Regions from separate parts of the Sinomonas flava genome, predicted to be linked through region 3. Evidence: riboswitches for the same ligand, from Rfam matches in the RefSeq annotation. Region 3 holds a riboswitch; each other region holds the start of a gene.
What was found. A riboswitch is a leader RNA that binds a small molecule or an ion and turns the genes downstream of it on or off. The one in region 3 is predicted to bind S-adenosylmethionine.

Region 1: another riboswitch for S-adenosylmethionine. It lies ahead of ABD298_RS18020 (hypothetical protein); the one in region 3 lies ahead of ABD298_RS04745 (aminotransferase class V-fold PLP-dependent enzyme).
Region 2: another riboswitch for S-adenosylmethionine. It lies ahead of ABD298_RS13070 (MFS transporter); the one in region 3 lies ahead of ABD298_RS04745 (aminotransferase class V-fold PLP-dependent enzyme).

What each region holds. Positions count from the first base shown of each region.
Region 1 covers NZ_BAAAQW010000014.1:110,947-116,309, reverse strand. Annotated here, with positions in the region: gene ABD298_RS18035 (dihydrofolate reductase family protein) at 1-197, opposite strand, end outside; gene ABD298_RS18030 (NADPH-dependent F420 reductase) at 325-987, opposite strand; gene ABD298_RS18025 (TetR/AcrR family transcriptional regulator) at 1,106-1,684, shown strand; SAM riboswitch class IV at 1,903-2,014, shown strand; gene ABD298_RS18020 (hypothetical protein) at 2,050-2,295, shown strand; gene ABD298_RS18015 (ABC transporter substrate-binding protein) at 2,394-3,404, shown strand; gene ABD298_RS18010 (ABC transporter ATP-binding protein) at 3,407-4,204, shown strand; gene ABD298_RS18005 (ABC transporter permease) at 4,204-5,079, shown strand; gene ABD298_RS18000 (TauD/TfdA dioxygenase family protein) at 5,109-5,363, shown strand, end outside.
Region 2 covers NZ_BAAAQW010000006.1:372,696-378,058, forward strand. Annotated here, with positions in the region: gene ABD298_RS13060 (glycosyltransferase family 87 protein) at 1-601, shown strand, start outside; gene ABD298_RS13065 (sensor histidine kinase) at 658-1,677, shown strand; SAM riboswitch class IV at 1,761-1,876, shown strand; gene ABD298_RS13070 (MFS transporter) at 1,913-3,253, shown strand; gene ABD298_RS13075 (LLM class flavin-dependent oxidoreductase) at 3,250-4,620, shown strand; gene hrpB (ATP-dependent helicase HrpB) at 4,668-5,363, shown strand, end outside.
Region 3 covers NZ_BAAAQW010000003.1:438,150-443,512, reverse strand. Annotated here, with positions in the region: gene ABD298_RS04760 (metal-dependent transcriptional regulator) at 1-254, opposite strand, end outside; gene ABD298_RS04755 (Nramp family divalent metal transporter) at 270-1,541, opposite strand; gene ABD298_RS04750 (class I SAM-dependent methyltransferase) at 1,665-2,429, opposite strand; gene ABD298_RS04745 (aminotransferase class V-fold PLP-dependent enzyme) at 2,498-3,919, opposite strand; SAM riboswitch class IV at 3,954-4,067, opposite strand; gene hisN (histidinol-phosphatase) at 4,144-4,965, opposite strand; gene rsgA (ribosome small subunit-dependent GTPase A) at 5,030-5,363, opposite strand, start outside.

The DNA of each region.
Region 1 (5,363 bases), on a different contig from region 3:
GCCGCCCCGTAGCGGTCGTCGACACCGGTGGTGCCCTCCCCGGAGCGGTCGCCGAGGACCCGCTCGCGGAACGTCCTGGTGCCGGTGTATGCGGCGACGAGGCGCGCCCAGTCCTCGCCCATCGGGTTCTCCGGCGTCTGGTCGGCGGTCGACGCGTAGCCGTCGAGGGAGATGTTGAGGTCGAGGCGAACGGCCATGTGTGGCTCCTTCGGGGGTGGGGGAGTGACGAGGCAGCGCGGCGACGCGGCCCCACCGCAGCCCCGGGGCCTTGTCATCCAGTGCCATTGTGCCGCTCGGGCTCCCGCTGGGCGAGGAGGCGCCCAGTCAGCGGACGATCTTGAAGTTGAACTCCGGCGTCCCAAGAGCGCCCCACAGGCGCAGCCACACGGGAAGGAGCATCTCGGTGCCGCGGGCCGTCGTGATGTCGCCGAGGTCGATGATGTCCTGGTGGCCCATCTCCGCCAGGAGCCCGGACACGGTGGCCTTCGCCGCGGCGTCGTTCCCGGAGACGAACACAGTGCTGGCCTCGCCCAGCTTGGCGGGGTCCGCCATGAGGGACGCGTTGAGCGTGTTGAGGGTCTTCACCACGAGCGCGTCGGGGTGTGCGCGCTGGATCTGCTCGCCGAGCGAGTCGGTGTCCTTCACGAACAGTGTCGGCGGCATGCCGGCGCTGAGGTCCAGCGGGTTCGCGATGTCGACGAGGACCTTGCCCGTGAGGTTCTCCTGGCCTGCCAGTGCGAGGACCTCGAGGGCTGCTCCGCCGCTGGTGGCGTTGATGGCGAGCTCGGCGGCCGAGGCGGCGTCGGTGAACGCGGCGAGCCCCACGGCCGGGTTCGCCGCAGCCCAGGCGGCGAACGCGTCGTCGCCGGTACGGGCGAGGGTCTCGTCCGGGTTGCGGGTGCCAATGGTGACGGCGTGGCCGAGCTCGGCGAGGCGGGCCGCGAGGGCGCGCCCGACCATGCCGGTGCCGAGTACTGCGATCTTCATGGTGCTCCTTCGAGTCGCCATCCGTTCGATGTGACGGATCGTTCCGTCTATTATTTGTGACGGATCGGTCCGTCTGTCAAGCTGGAAGGGCACGGACGGCACGAGGAGGAAGATCGCGGTGACGCGGCGGACGGCTGAAGAGAACAGGCGCAACATCCTGGAGGTGGCCACGCGCCTCTACTACCAGCAGGGGATCCGCGCGGTGGGCATGGACGCTGTCGTGAAGGAGTGCGGCGTTGGGAACGCCACGGTCTACCGGCAGTTCCCCACCAAGGACGCTCTGGCCACCGCCTATGTCCGAGGCGGTGCCGACGCGTGGTTCGAGCGCATGGAGCAGGCCGCGGCCGAGTATGTGGACCCCCGGCAGAAGCTCAGCGCAGTGTTCGAGGTCCTCGCGGAGGACACCGCTGGGGCGGGGTACCGGGGCTGCCCCATGCTGAACACGAATACCGAGTTCCCCGAGGGCGACCACCCTGCGCACCGTGTCGCCGTCGACCACAAGCAGAGGGTGCGTGACTGGCTCCGCACGCTTGCCGAGCAGGCAGGCGCCGAAGATCCCGGCCTCCTGGCCGAGGAATTGCTGATCGTGCTGAACGGCGCCTACGCCACCGCGGCGGTCCTCGATGGGCGCACGTACGGCAACCGCGCGCTCGGTCTGGCCCGGCGGCTCATCGACGAGGCCTGCCCGCAGCGCTGACGCGTATCCGGCGTGCAGGTCCCTGAGCTGACCGGAACACCGCCAAGCCGTCGTCGTGGATGTATGCCTTCGATACTCAGTCGTTTCGTCATCGAGGGTCATGTGGGCCGGAGGCAATGTGACCTTTTAGGGCGCGCTGTTGCCCACCGCGACGTCACGGGTCGTTGTTACGGAGATGGATAGACGGGACTGGTGGGGTTCCGTAGATTCGGGCCCAGGATCAAGAGTCCCGGCGTGAAGCTCTGGCTGGCCGGGCGGCAACCCTCTCCCGTAGTGGGGTGCCCCAGATGAAGATCCGGCCGCGGTGGCCATCCGCGGCAAGTACGGCGCCCGCGAACCGCGGGCGTCCGGGGGATTGGACCACCATGACTGTCACCATCGGGGAGCAGGCCGTCGGCGGCGCGGACGTGCCCCGCGCCATGGGGCACTGGGCCGCTGGCATCGCCGTCGTCCCCTTCGCCGCGGCGGCCGACGACGTCCCGCACCTCGAGTGTCGCCGCTGGCAGCGGGTGGACGCGGGGCACCGCCTCATCCTGACCGGGCAGGCTGTGGGCCCGTGGTGTCCGGGGAGTTTCCTTCCTCTGACCAACCACGAGTACCGGGCCAAGTAGCGCGCCCAGGTTCTTTCTCTTTTCTCCTTATCGCGCGCGGAGTGCCGCTGCGCCCATGAGGGCTGCCTCCGTGCGCCCAGAAACCCTAGGAAAACCCGATGAAAACACTTGCATCCATTGCCGGAGCCGCGCTGGCAGCCGTCCTCGCCGCGGCCGTTTCGGCCTGCTCAGGCCCTGCCGCCGCCACAGGCGCAGGTCAGGAGACCACCGAGCTGCGGTACCAGGGATCCGCGAACAACGTCACCCTCCCCGAACTCGCACAGGATCTCGGCTTCCTCGGCGACGTCAAGCTCGTCTGGGTGGGCAACACGACCAGCGGGCCCCAGGACATCCAGTCCGCCGCGACCGGCCAGACGGACTTCGGCGGCGCCTTCACCGGCGCCGTGGTCAAGCTCGCCGAAGCCGGCGCCCCCGTGAAGGCGGTCGTGAACTACTACGGCGAGGACGAGAAGACCTTCAACGGCTTCTACGTCAAGGACGACAGCCCGATCCGCACCGCCCGTGACCTCATCGGCAGGAAGGTCGCCGTCAACACTCTCGGGGCGCATTCCGAGGCCGTCCTCGACACTTGGCTCGAGAAGAACGGGCTGACCCCCGAGGAGATCAGGCAGGTTCAGCTGGTGGTCCTCCCACCCAACGACACTGAGGAAGCGGTCCGCCGCGGGCAGGTCGACGTCGGCGTGCTGGGGGGAGTCCTCCAGGACAACGCCGTCGCCGGAGGCGGCCTGCGTTCGCTCTTCAGCGACTACGCCCTGTTCGGGGCCTTCGCCGGAGGACAGTACGTCTTCCGCAGCGATTTCATCGCCAAGAACCCTGACACGGTGCGCGCGTTCACGACCGGCGTCGCCAAAGCCATCGAGTGGGAGCGCACCACTCCGCGGGAGACCGTGATCGAGCGCTTCACCCAGATCATCGAGAAGCGCAACCGCGGCGAGAGCACCAAGAACCTGAAGTACTGGAAGAGCGTGGGCGTACCCCGCGCCGGGATCATCACCGACACGGACTTCACCCGCTGGGACGCCTGGCTGAACAGGGCCGGGATCGTGGGTGGGCCCATCACGCCGTCCAAGTACTACACCAACGAATTCAACGATCTCGCGAAGGGATGACCATGACCCCTAAGATCAGCCTGCGCGGCGTCAGCCAGCACTTCCAGGTCCGCGGCGGAGGGACCCTGACGGCCCTCGACAGCCTCACCCTCGACGTCCAGGACGGCGAATTCCTCACCCTGGTCGGACCGAGCGGCTCCGGCAAGACCACCCTCCTGGATCTGCTTGCCGGCCTCACGAGACCCGCCTCGGGTGAAGTCCTCGTGGACGGCACGCCGATCACCGGCCCCGGGCGGGACCGGGCCGTCGTGTTCCAGCAGTACGCCCTCTTCCCCTGGCGCACTGCCTCCCAGAACGTCTCGATCGGACTCGAAGGGACAGGGCTGGGCAGGGGCGAACGGGCCGAGCGGGCCACCCACTACCTCGGCCTCGTCGGGCTCGCCGGCTTCGAGGACCGCTACCCCCACGAGCTCTCGGGCGGCATGAAGCAGCGCGTGGCGATTGCCCGCAGCCTCGCGTTCGAACCCGACATCCTCCTCATGGACGAGCCCTTCGCCGCGCTCGACGCCCAGACGCGCGAGCAGCTCCAGGGCGAGCTGCTCCGGATCTGGCGAGCCACCGGCAAGACGATCGTGTTCATCACCCACGGCATCGAGGAGGCGGTCTACCTCGGACAGCGGGTCGCCGTCCTCAGCTCCCGCCCGGGCCGCCTCAAGGCCCTGGTGGACATCCGCCTCCCGGACCACGACGACGAAGCGGACATCCGCTCGCACCCCGCCTTCGTGGAGTACCGCCACGAGGTCTGGAACCTCCTGCACGACGAGGTCCGCCGCGCCACCACAGAAAGGATCCCCGCCTGATGAGCACGCTCACCGCACCCTTCCGGCCCGCCGAAGCTGTCGCAGATTCCCCCTCCGCCACGCACCGGCCGGACGCAGGCCGGGGCCGCCCGCTCCGGCGAGCCGGCGCCGTCGTGCGCTCCGGCCTGTGGAAGTCTGCCGCGATCGCGGCGTTCCTGCTCCTGTGGGAGGTGGGGCCGCTGTGGTTCGCCGCGCCCTCGACGCGCGTCTTCCTCCCGCCCCTGCACGAGGTCCTCGGTGCGGGGTGGAAGCTCCTGGCCAATGGGGCGCTCGAGGGGCACCTGGCCGCGAGCCTGACCCGCTCGGTCGCGGGGTTCGGTGTTGCCGTCGTCCTCGGGGTCACGGCCGGGCTCCTCATCGCCTGGTTCCGGCCCGTGAGCACCTTCATCACGCCGCTGCTGGAAGTCTTCCGCAACACGGCCGCCCTCGCGCTGCTGCCGGTGTTCACGCTCCTGCTCGGGATCGGCGAGGAATCCAAGATCACGATCGTGGCGTACGCGGCGTTCTTCCCGGTGCTGCTCAACACGGTCGCCGGGGTGCGGACCGTGGACCCGCTGCTTGTGCGTGCGGCCCGCTCGCTCGGCCTCTCCCACCTCTCGCTGTTCCGCAAGGTCATCCTGCCCTCGGCGGTGCCTCCGATCTTCACGGGCATCCGTATGGCCGGCACGGCCTCCATCCTCGTCCTCATCGCCGCCGAGATGGTCGGGGCCAAGGCCGGGCTCGGCTACCTGATCGTCAACGCGCAGTCGAGCTTCCTCATCCCGGACATGTACGCAGGCATCCTCACCGTCTCACTCCTCGGCCTCGCCGTGAACACGCTCCTGGTCGCCCTCGAGCGCCACCTCTCCCGGTGGCGCGTCGAGGCCAACTCCTGAACCTGCCCTTCCAACCGAAAGGACCCGTCATGACCAGCACCGCCATCTCCACCCGTCTCGCCTTCACCAAGATCGGCGCGCGCATCGGCGCCGAGATCCGCGGCCTCGACCTCAGCCGAGACCTCTCGGAGGAGACAGTCCGCGAGATCCGTGGCGCCCTCAACGAGCACAAGGCCCTCGTGTTCCGTGAGGCGAACATCCGCACCGACGAGGACCAGGTCCGCTTCGCCTCGCGCTTCGGCCCGCTCACCAAGGCCCACCCCACCGTCGCCTCGGTGGACGGC
Region 2 (5,363 bases), on a different contig from region 3:
CGGTTTCTCCTCGATCTACTTCGCCTGGAACCTCATCGCCGAGCGGCTCCACTGGATCATGCTCGACGCCCCGGGCATCAACGCGATGGTCACCGTCTCGCTCGTGGTCCTGTGCGCGGTGATCGCCGTGATCGCGCTCCACGCCCCCCGGCGTCCGCGGCTCGCGCAGCTCGCGTTCCTCGTCGTGGCGGCGTTCATCCTGACGAACAAGGTGTACTCCCCGCAGTTCGTCGTGTGGCTCATCCCGCTGCTGGCGCTGGCGCGGCCCCGGTGGCGCGACTTCCTCATCTGGATGGCCGTCGAGGCCGTCCACTGGGCGGCCGTCTGGATGTACCTCGGGCAGTGGACCAGCGGGGGACCGCCCCAGAACAACATCGACTCGCCCTACTATGTCGGCGCGATCCTCGCGCACATGGGCGCGCTCGTGTACCTGTGCGTCAAGGTCGTCATGGACATCTACGACCCCGCGGGCGACCCGATCCGCCGCAGCCGGCAGGACGACCCGCAGGGCGGCGCGTTCGACGGCGCGCCAGACGTCGTCACCCTCGACAGCCTGCGCAGCTGGTGGGAACAGCGCCGGAAGGCCCCCGCCCGTCTCTGAGGAAGCTCCGGGCGATGTCCCCAGCGCGCGCGGGGGCCGCGGGTAGGCTCGGGGCCATGTTCAGCCGCTCAAGCCCCCCAGCAACGGCAGCCCAGACTCCCCAGCCTTCCCCAGATCCTCCCGCGACGCCGGCCGAGCGGGTCCTCCGGTGGCTTCCCACGGCACTGCACGTGGCCTTCGCGCTCCTGCTCCTGATCGGGACCGTCCGCGCCCTTGCCCCGGCTCCGGACGCAGCCGGGGCCGCACCAGGCATTGTGCTTCCCCTCGTCGGACTCCTCGCGGCGGCGTACGCGGCCGGGATCGTGCTCCAGAAACGGCCCGCGAAGGGCCTTCCCTTCGATCCGGCGCAGTACCGGCTGCACTGGCTCGCGGGGATGTGCGCGCTGTGGGCCGTGCTCGTGGCCGTCAGCACGGAGTTCGCCTGGGTCGCCATCCCATTGTTCTTCATCCAGCTTCAGCTCCCGCTCCCTCCGCAGCCGGCTATCGAGCGGCTGCCGGCCCCACAGCCCGCCTCAGGCGCGGAGCCCGCGCCCAACGCGCCCAGCGAGGCGCAGCCTGCGGTCGTCCAGCCTACAGAACCCGAACCCAAGCCGCCGCGGGAGGCCCCGATCCGGCAGCCGGCCGCGCAGCGCCAGGACCCCCGCCTTGCAGAGTCCCTCCGGACGCTGTGCGAGCGGACCACCGCCGCATCGTCAGCACGGGGAACGGGCCTCACCTGCCGCTTCGACCTCGAAGGGACCTCCCGCCCCCTGCCCGACAACGCAGAGGACGCGTTCCTCAAGGCCGCTCAGGCGAGCCTCGCGAACGTCTGGCAGCACGCGCAGGCGAGCACCGCCGTCGTGCGCCTGGCCTACCTCGAGGACGAGGTGACGCTCGAGGTCCGCGACGACGGCGCAGGCTTCGACCCGACGGATGCGGCCGCTGGCGCTGCGACTCGCGACAACGGGCTGCGCGCGCTGAGGGAGCGCGTCGAGGAGGCCGGCGCGACCATGGCGGTCGCCTCGGCACCGGGCGAGGGCACGCGTGTCACCGTGAGCATCAGTACGCCCGGCACGCCCAGCGCGGACACTCCCTGACCGGCACCGCGGCCCCGCAGTTTGCGCTTTGTGACGAGGCGCTTTGCGGGACCGCGGCCGGTCTCGGAACAATCCTGAAGAAGAATCAAGAGATCCGGTGGCAAGCCCTGGCTGGCCGGACGGCAACCCTCCTGCTGTAGCGGGGTGCTCCAGGTGAGGATTCGACGGCGTCGGCAGACCGGCGTCGTAAGTATGGCGCCCCGCGGAGCTGGACGCCGTGACACGAAGGACCTCCATGGCCACACAGCTGACCGCGCCCACCCGCGCAGGGCTCGGGGCGACCCTCCGCGCCAAGCGGCGCATCCTCGCCTCGGCGTTCGTCGGGACAACCATCGAGTGGTACGACTTCTACCTGTACGGCACGGCCTCCGCGCTCGTCTTCAACAAGCAGTTCTTCCCCGACGCCTCGCCGCTCGTCGGCATCCTCGCCTCGTTCGCGACGTACGCCGTGGGCTTCGTGGCGCGGCCCCTCGGCGGGGTGATCGCGGGTCACCTCGGCGACCGGATCGGCCGGAAGGCGCTGCTCGTGTGGTCGCTCCTGACCATGGGCGTGGCCTCGACCCTCATCGGCGTCCTGCCGAACTATGCCGCGATCGGCATCCTCGCCGTGGCCGGGCTCGTGCTGCTGCGGCTCATCCAGGGCCTCTCCGCCGGCGCGGAGTGGGGCGGCTCCGCGCTGCTCTCCGTGGAGCACGCCCCGGCGGGACAGCGCGGCTTCTTCGGCTCGTTCACGCAGGTCGGCTCCGCGGCCGGAATGCTGCTGGCCACCGGTGCCTACGCGCTCGCCCAAGCCTTCCTCACCACCGACCAGTTCCAGGCCTTCGGCTGGCGCATCCCCTTCCTCTTCTCGGGCGCCCTCGTGCTGGTGGGGCTGTGGATCCGTCTCGGGGTGACCGACGCCGAGGAGTTCACCGCCGTGCAGGAACAGGACCGCGTGGTCGCGCGGCCGGTGGTCCGGGTGCTCCGCGAGCACCCGCGCGGGATCCTCGTCACGGTCGGCCTGCGCCTGGTACAGCCGGCCATCTACACCCTCATGACCGTCTACATCCTCGGCTACCTCAAGGACCGCCGCGAGGACACGGCGTCGGGGCTCACCGCCATCCTCATCGTCTCGGCGATCGGCCTCTTCTCGGGCCCGTTCTGGGGCTGGCTCTCGGACCGGATCGGCCGCAAGCGGATCGCCGTGGGCGCCGCAATCGGCGTCGCGGTGCTCATCTGGCCGTTCTTCTGGTTCCTAGACCATGGGAACCTCGCGTTCCTGCCCCTCGTCCTTCTCGTGGGGATGAACATCCTGCACGACGCCATCTACGGCCCTCAGGCCGCGTGGTTCGCCGAGCAGTTCCCCACCGAGCTGCGCTACTCGGGCGTTTCCTTCGGGTACCAGGTCGGCACCGTCCTCTCCGCTGCGATCACCCCGCTCGTCGCTGCCTCGCTCCTGCAGGCCGGCGGCGGCCAGCCGTGGCTCGTGTGCGGCTGGTTCGTGTTCCTCGCGATTCTCACCACCGCCGCTGCGCTTGCTGCGAAGGACCCGGCCCGGGGACGCGCTGCCCAGACCGCACTCACGGAGGCCTCATGACCAAGCCGCTGCTCCTCAACGCGTTCGAGATGCTCGTGCCCGTGCACCAGTCGCCCGGGCTATGGCGTCACCCCGACTCGGGGGCCCACCGATTCGCGGAGCTCGGGTACTGGACCGACCTCGCGAAGGCACTCGAGGACGGCGGGTTCCACGGAATCTTCTTTGCCGACATCCTCGGCCAGTACGACGTCCACGGGGGCTCCGCCGACGCCGCCGTGCGGGGCGGCGTGCAGTATCCGACGCTGGATCCGCTGCTCATCGTCTCGGCCCTCGCGGCCGCCACGGAGCGGCTCGGCTTCGGGGTCACGGCCTCGGTCACCTACGAGCACCCGTACCTGCTCGCCCGCAAGTTCGGCACGCTCGACCACCTCACGGGTGGGCGCGTCGGGTGGAACATCGTGACCTCGTACCAGGAGTCGGCCGCAAGGAACCTCGGCCTCGACACCCAGATCCCGCACGACGAGCGCTACGACCGCGCCGAGGAGTTCATGGACGTGGTCTACAAGCTCTGGGAGGGCTCCGTGGACGACGGGGCGGTGGTCGCGGACGCCGCGGCCAACGTGTTCGTGGACCCCGCCGGGGTGCGGGGGATCGGGCACGACGGCGACGTGTACCGGGTGCCCGGGCCGGCCCTCGTCGGGCCGTCCCCGCAGCGGACGCCGCTCCTGTTCCAGGCCGGGGCCTCGGCCCGCGGGCGCGCCTTCGCGGGGCGGCACGCCGAGGCCGTGTTCTTCGCCGCCTCCACGCCGGCCCAGGCGCGCAAGTACACGGACGGGCTCCGCGCCGAGCTGGCCGCCGCCGGGCGGGCCCCGGAGTCGGTCAAGGCCTTCAACATCGCCACGGTGATCGTGGCCGAGACCGACGAGGCTGCCGCGGCGAAGCTCGCCGACTACGAGGCGCACGTGGACACCGATGCGGCGCTGGCACTGTTCGCCGGCTGGACCGGCCTGGACCTCTCCGGCCTCGACCAGGACGCGCCCCTGACGTACATCAGGAGCGAGGCCAACCAGTCCGCCCTCGCGCAGTTCACGCTGCTCGACCCCGAGCGCACCTGGACCTTGCGCGAGGTGGCGAAGTTCGTCTCGATCGGCGGCCGCGGGCCGGTGATCGTCGGTTCCCCGGCGACCGTGGCGGATGAGCTCGAGCGCTTCGCCGAGGACGGCGGCATCGACGGGTTCAATCTGACCTCCGCGGTGCGGCCCGCGGACCTGCTCGCGTTCGCCCGCCTCGTCTCGCCCGAGCTGCGCCGGCGTGGCCTCCTCGCCGAATCGGCTCCCGGGGCGACGTTCCGCGAGGCTGTCCTCGGGAAGGGCCCGCGGCTCGCCGCAGACCATCCCGGTGCCGCCGCGCGCGTCCCCGTGGGCTGAGGCGGGAGCCCCGTGGGCGCGTACCCGTGGGGCGGCACAATGGAGCGGTGACCTCCCCGGCGACCCCGAAGCCCTTCGACCTCGCGCACATCGGTGCCGGCCTGCCGTTCGCGGGCTCGCTCGGGGAGCTCGAGGCGGTACTCACACGGGACACGGGCGTGGCGGCCGTGGTCCAGGCACCCCCGGGGACCGGGAAGACGACGCTCGTCCCGCCAGTCGTGGCGAACCTCGCGCTGCGGGCCGCGGACCGGTCCTGGACGCCCACGGCGCACGACGGCGGGGCGCCGCCGCGCGTCGTCGTCACCCAGCCGCGCCGGGTCGCCGTCCGGGCGGCCGCCCACCGGCTCGCGGCGCTGGACGGAAGCCGCCCCGGGGACCGCTCCGGCTACACCGTGCGCGGCGAGCGAAAGGCCGGCGGTTCGACTCTGGTCGAGTTCGTGACCCCCGGGGTCCTGCTGCGCCGGCTCCTGGCAGATCCCGGGCTCGACGGCGTGGCCGCCGTGGTTCTGGACGAGGTCCACGAGCGCGGGCTCGAGACCGACCTCCTCGTCGGGATGCTCGCCGAGGTCCGGCAGCTGCGCGGCGACCTCACCCTCGTGGCGATGTCCGCGACCGTCGACGCCCCCCGGTTCGCGGCGCTCCTCGCGGACGACGCCGGCCGCCCGGCCCCCGTCGTCGACTGCCCCTCGGCGCTGCACCCGCTCGAGGTGGGGTGGGCGCCGTCGACCGCTCCGCGGCTGGAC
Region 3 (5,363 bases):
TCGAGGAGGCGGTGCCGGCGGACCATGGTCAGGGCGAGCGCGCGCCCTTCCTCGGTGAGCCGCACGGCCCCGTAGGGGCGGTGGTCCACGAGGCCCTGTTCCCTCAGCTTGCGGACCATCTCGGAAACCGATGAGTTCGCCACGCCCAGCCGTGCGGCCAGCTGCGACGACGTGATGGGCCTGTCCTGCCATTCGGTGAAGGTGTAGATGACCTTCACGTAGTCCTCGATCGAGGACGAGGGAGCGCTCTTCACCCGTCCAGCCTACCCTCAGGACCCCGCGGCAAAGGTGAGCCAGAGGAGCACCATGTTGAGGGCGACGACGAGCGCGGCGCTGATCCAGGACGCGATCGCGAGGGGGAGCCGCATCACGTGGTCGCCTACCACGGACTTCGTGGAACCCAGGCGGATGAGGGGTATCAGGGCGAACGGAATCCCGAAGCTCAGCACGACCTGGCTCACGACGAGGGACCACGTCGGGTCCACACCGAGGGCGAGGACGACGATTGAGGGGATGAGGGTGATAGACCGGCGCAGCACGAGCGGGATCCTGCGTTCGAGCAGCCCCTCCATGATGGTCGCCCCCGCATACGCGCCCACTGCCGTCGAGGCGAGACCGCTCGCGAGGAGGCCCACCGCGAAGATGGCACCGACGGCCGGCCCGAGCGCTGACTGGATCGAGGCGTGTGCGCCCTCGATCGTGTCGGTGCCCTCGGCGCCTGCGAGTGTCGACGCTGCAAGGAGGAGCATCCCGATGTTCACGACGCCGGCCACGCCCAGGGCAACGACGACGTCGACCCGGGTGCTGCGCAGGAGGCGCAGGATGGCGGGAGCGCCGAAGTGCTCATCGGGGTCGCTGCGGTGGCGGTCCCGCGCCAGTGCCGAATGCACGTAGATGGCGTGGGGCATGACGGTTGCCCCGAGCATCGAGGCCGCTAGCAGAATTGAGTCGGGACCGTCGAACTGGGGCACGAGGCCGCCGAGGACGCGTGCCGGTGCTGGGGGGCTCATCGCCAGACCCGTCAGGAAGCCGATGGTGATGACGGCGAGGAGACCGACGATGGCGAGCTCGAAGCGCTGCTGCGTCCGGAAGTCCTGGATCGCGAGGATCGCCATGGACACGGCGCCGATGATGACGGCCCCCAGCGGAAGCGGCACCTGGAAGAGGAGGTGCAGGGCAAGCGCGCCGCCCACGACCTCGGCCAGGTCCGTGGCGAGCGCCACGACTTCCGCCTGCGCCCAGTACAGCCTGCGGGCTGTACGGCCCAGTCGCTGGCCCAGGATCTCCGGCATGGTGCGCCCGGTGACGACTCCGAGCTTGGCGGACTGGTACTGGATGAGCATGGCCATGGCGTTCGCGATGACGAGGACCCACACGAGCAGATAGCTGTAGCGCGCCCCTGCAGTCAGGTTCGCCGCGACGTTCCCAGGGTCGACGTAGGCGACGGAGGCGACAAACGCCGGCCCCAGAGTTCCCAGGAGCATGATCCACCGGGAGCGCGACCCCGGGGTCCGCTCGGTCGCCTTCAAGGTCCTGCTCACCCTTCAGCCTCTCTGCTGCGCGCTCCCGGGGCTGTTCGCCGCACCGGAGACCCGTTTTTCGGTCTGCCTAAACTGTAGGCGCCGCCGGGGGAGGACGGCAAGGTGGCCGCGACCGGCCCGTTCCTAGGAGACGGAAGGGACGGCCCGCCAGACTTGCGTCAGGTAGGGGAGTGCGAGGGCTTCGCCGGGAGCGTGCCCGAGGTGCTCGTGGAGGTACCACGCGAGGTTCGACTCGACTTTGGCGCGGTGCCGCGCGTCGGCACGGAGGTAGTAGCTGCGCGACTTCGTGAGGTCCACGATGCCCTCCGGCGTGATGGGGTCCTCCCACCGGATGACAGCAGACTCCCAGCCGGTGAGCTCGGGGCCCGACGGCGGGTGGTAGCCGGGCTTGTGGACGTCGCCGGCGTGCATGATGCGGGAGAGCCGGTGGACCCACGGCACCGTTGTGTCGAGCTGGTTCCAGATGAGGCCGACCCGTCCCCCGGGGCGCAGGAGCCGCACGGCCTCCCGCGTGGCAGCCTCGGGGTCGAACCAGTGCCAGGCCTGGGCGGCGACGACGAGGTCCGCACAGCCGTCGGGAAGACCCGTCGACTCGGCAGGCGCGACGATGCAGTGCACGCCCGCGTATCGGCGGCCCAGTTCGGCGAGCATGTCCGCGGACGGGTCCACCGCGGTGACCCCGAGCCCATGCCGGGCTAGGAGGCCCGTGAACTTGCCCGTGCCGGCCCCGAGGTCGACGGCGGTCTCCGCGCCGTCGGGGACGAGCCACGCGACCGTCTCCGCCGGGTACCCGGGCCGGACCCTCTCGTAGTGCGCCCCGCCGGCCTCGAACGCGCTGGCGAGCTCGCGCCGTCGTGCGTCGTCCAGCTTCGGCCCGCCGCGTGCCATTCCCTGCCTCCCTCGTGGACTGCCGAGCCCACTCTATTCCGGCGTGCGAAGCGGCGCCGCCGTGGAAGTCAGGAGTCCGTGAGACAGGGGGCTGCGCCCGCGGTGCCTGGAGTGTTGGGGGCCCATGCGGGGAAGGGCCGCGAGTCGTGGGCGGGCACCCACCGGCCGGCGTCGACCGCGTAGTCGATCCCGAGCCCGTCCTCGACGAGCCCTCGCACTCCCGCCACAAGGCGCTCGACGTCCTCCAGCCGGGACCCGACCCCGAAGCTCGCGCGCAGCGAGCCCGACGGCAGGCCGAGGCGCTTCAGGAGCGGGTGCGCGCAGAACCGGCCGTCGCGCAGCCCCACGCCGTGCTCTGCCGAGAGGCAGGCGGCCACCAGCCCGGCGTCGTGCCCGGCCACCGAGAAGTTCACGACGCCGATCGCCTCCTTGGAGTCGTCGAACAGCCGGTGGACGGTGACGCCGTCGATCTCCGCGAGCCCCTCCAGGAGCGCGGCACGCAGCTGCTGTTCGTGCCGCTGCCACGCGGCCTCGTCGAGGGAGCCGAGGACCTCGGCCGCCCGGGCGAGGGTGGCCGCCCCGAGGACGTTGGGGGAGCCGGCCTCGTGCCGGGCCGGACCGTCCGCCCAGGTGACCGCGTCGAGGCGCACCTCCCGCACGGCGCCGCCTCCGGCAAGGTGGGGAGTGCCGGCGTCGAGCCAGTCGGCGCGGCCCACGAGGACGCCGCTGCCGAACGGCGCGTAGAGCTTGTGGCCGGAGAACGCGAGGTAGTCGATCTCCCCGGATGTTCCTGCGGCAGCCATGTCGATCCGGCGGTGCGGAGCCAGCTGGGCCGCGTCGACGACGATCCGGGCACCGTGCTCGTGCGCGATCGCGGCTAGTTCGGCGATGGGGAGGACCTCGCCCGTGACATTGGAGGCGCCCGTGACGGCGAGGAGGCCCACGCCGCCGTCGGACAGCGAGATCCGGACCCGCTCGAGCGTCTCGGCCAGGCTGGGCGCCGCGACGACGCTGCGGTGCGGGCGCGCCTGCCAGGGCAGGAGGTTTGCATGGTGCTCGATGTCCAGGTACAGGACCTCGCTCCCGGCCGGGACGCATCCTGCCAGAAGGTTGAGGGAGTCCGTCGTGTTGCGCGTGAACACCACCGCGTCGTCGGGCCGGGCCCGGACGAACCTGCGGACGGTCCCGCGGGCGTTCTCATACAGGCTCGTGCTGATCTGCGAGGCATACCCCGCACCCCGGTGGACGCTCGCGTAGAACGGCAGTACGTCGGTGAGATGGTCGGCAACGGCAGCGAGCGACGGGGCGGAGGCCGCATAGTCGAGATTGGCGTACCGGACCTCGTCCCCGCCCACCAACGGCGCCCGCAGGTCGGCGCCCACGACGGCGAGCAGCGGCTCGAGCGCGTCGGCGTACCGGTGGGGCGGGGCGGCGCTGGTGCCGACGGCTGTGTCGACGGCGGGCAGCAGGGAGGGCGGGACAGGGCTCATCGGCATTCCTCGTGACCGTGAGGGACCCGTGGCGGGTCCGCGCTTGCCGGGTCCGCTCCGGACCGGCCTGGTCGTCACCCGGGGCACCCCGCCGCGGTGGGAGGGTTGCCGGCCAGCAAACCGGGGTTTAGCGCTGGCACTCGTGACCTGTCCACGAGACTAGGCCACGGGGTGCGGAGGGTGCATCCGTGGCCGTCGAGCGTGTCGCATTGTGACAGCGCGTGTCAGGGCGCCTCCGAGACCGGCTCGCGCTCGGCGTGGAGACGACCGAGGACCTCCGAGTGGAGGATCCCGTTGGTCGCGAGGGCGTTCCCGCCCCACGGGCCGTCCTCCCCGTCCAGGGACGTGAAGCGCCCGCCCGCCTCCTTCACGATCGGGACCAGGGCCGCCATGTCGTACAGGGCGAGCTCGGGCTCGGTGGCGATGTCGACAGCTCCCTCCGCGACGAGGCAGTACGACCAGAAGTCCCCGTACGCTCGCGTCCTCCACACGTCCTCGGTGAGGCCGATGAAGCCGTCGAGGCTCCCGCGCTCCTTCCATCCCGAGAGCGAGGAGTACGAGAGCGAGGCGTCCTCGAGCCGCGCCACATTGGAGACCTTCAGCCGCGTCGCCGAGGCGAGCGAGCGGCCGGTATAGGCGCCGGCTCCCTTCACCGCCCACCACCGGCGGCCGAGGGCTGGCGCGCTCACCACGCCCATGACGATCTCGTCGCCGTCCGCCAGGGCGATGAGGGTGGCCCACACGGGCACGCCGCGGACAAAGTTCTTCGTGCCGTCGATCGGGTCGATGATCCACCGCCGCGCCCCGTGCCCCGTCGTGCCGAACTCCTCGCCGACCACGGCGTCCCGAGGCCTGGAGCGGGCAAGCTGGCCGCGGATGGCCTCCTCCGCCGCCCGGTCCGCGTCCGTCACCGGCGTGAGGTCGGGCTTCGTCTCGACCTTGAGGTCGAGGGCCTTGAACCGCTCCATGGTCTGGGCATCGACCGAGTCCGCCAGCACGTGGGCCAGCCGGAGGTCGTCGTTGTACGTCTCGGGCGCTTGCGTCATGGACCCCACGCTATCGCTTCGCGCCCTGCCGGAGCGGGAGGCTCCGCCTGGAAGAGGGGGCCCGCTACGCGCCGAGCTCCTTGGCGTCCTGCGCCTCCTCGCGCGAGCCGCTGCCGAGCAGACGGCGCAGCGACGCGAGGCGGGCCGGACCGGCGTCGCCCGCATTGCCCTCGGCGACCCACGCGTCGAGCCCGCAGCCGACAGCCGCGGCGTCGTGGCGGCAGCCCCGCTCGCACGCCGCGGTGCCGGGCTCGAGGTCGGCGAAGGCGCGCAGGATCCGGTCCGGGTCCACGTGCGCGAGGCCGAACGACCGAATCCCCGGGGTGTCGATGATCCAGCTCCCCGGCGGGGCCTCGGAGAGGCGGAGGGCAAGCGCCGACGACGAGGTGTGCCGCCCG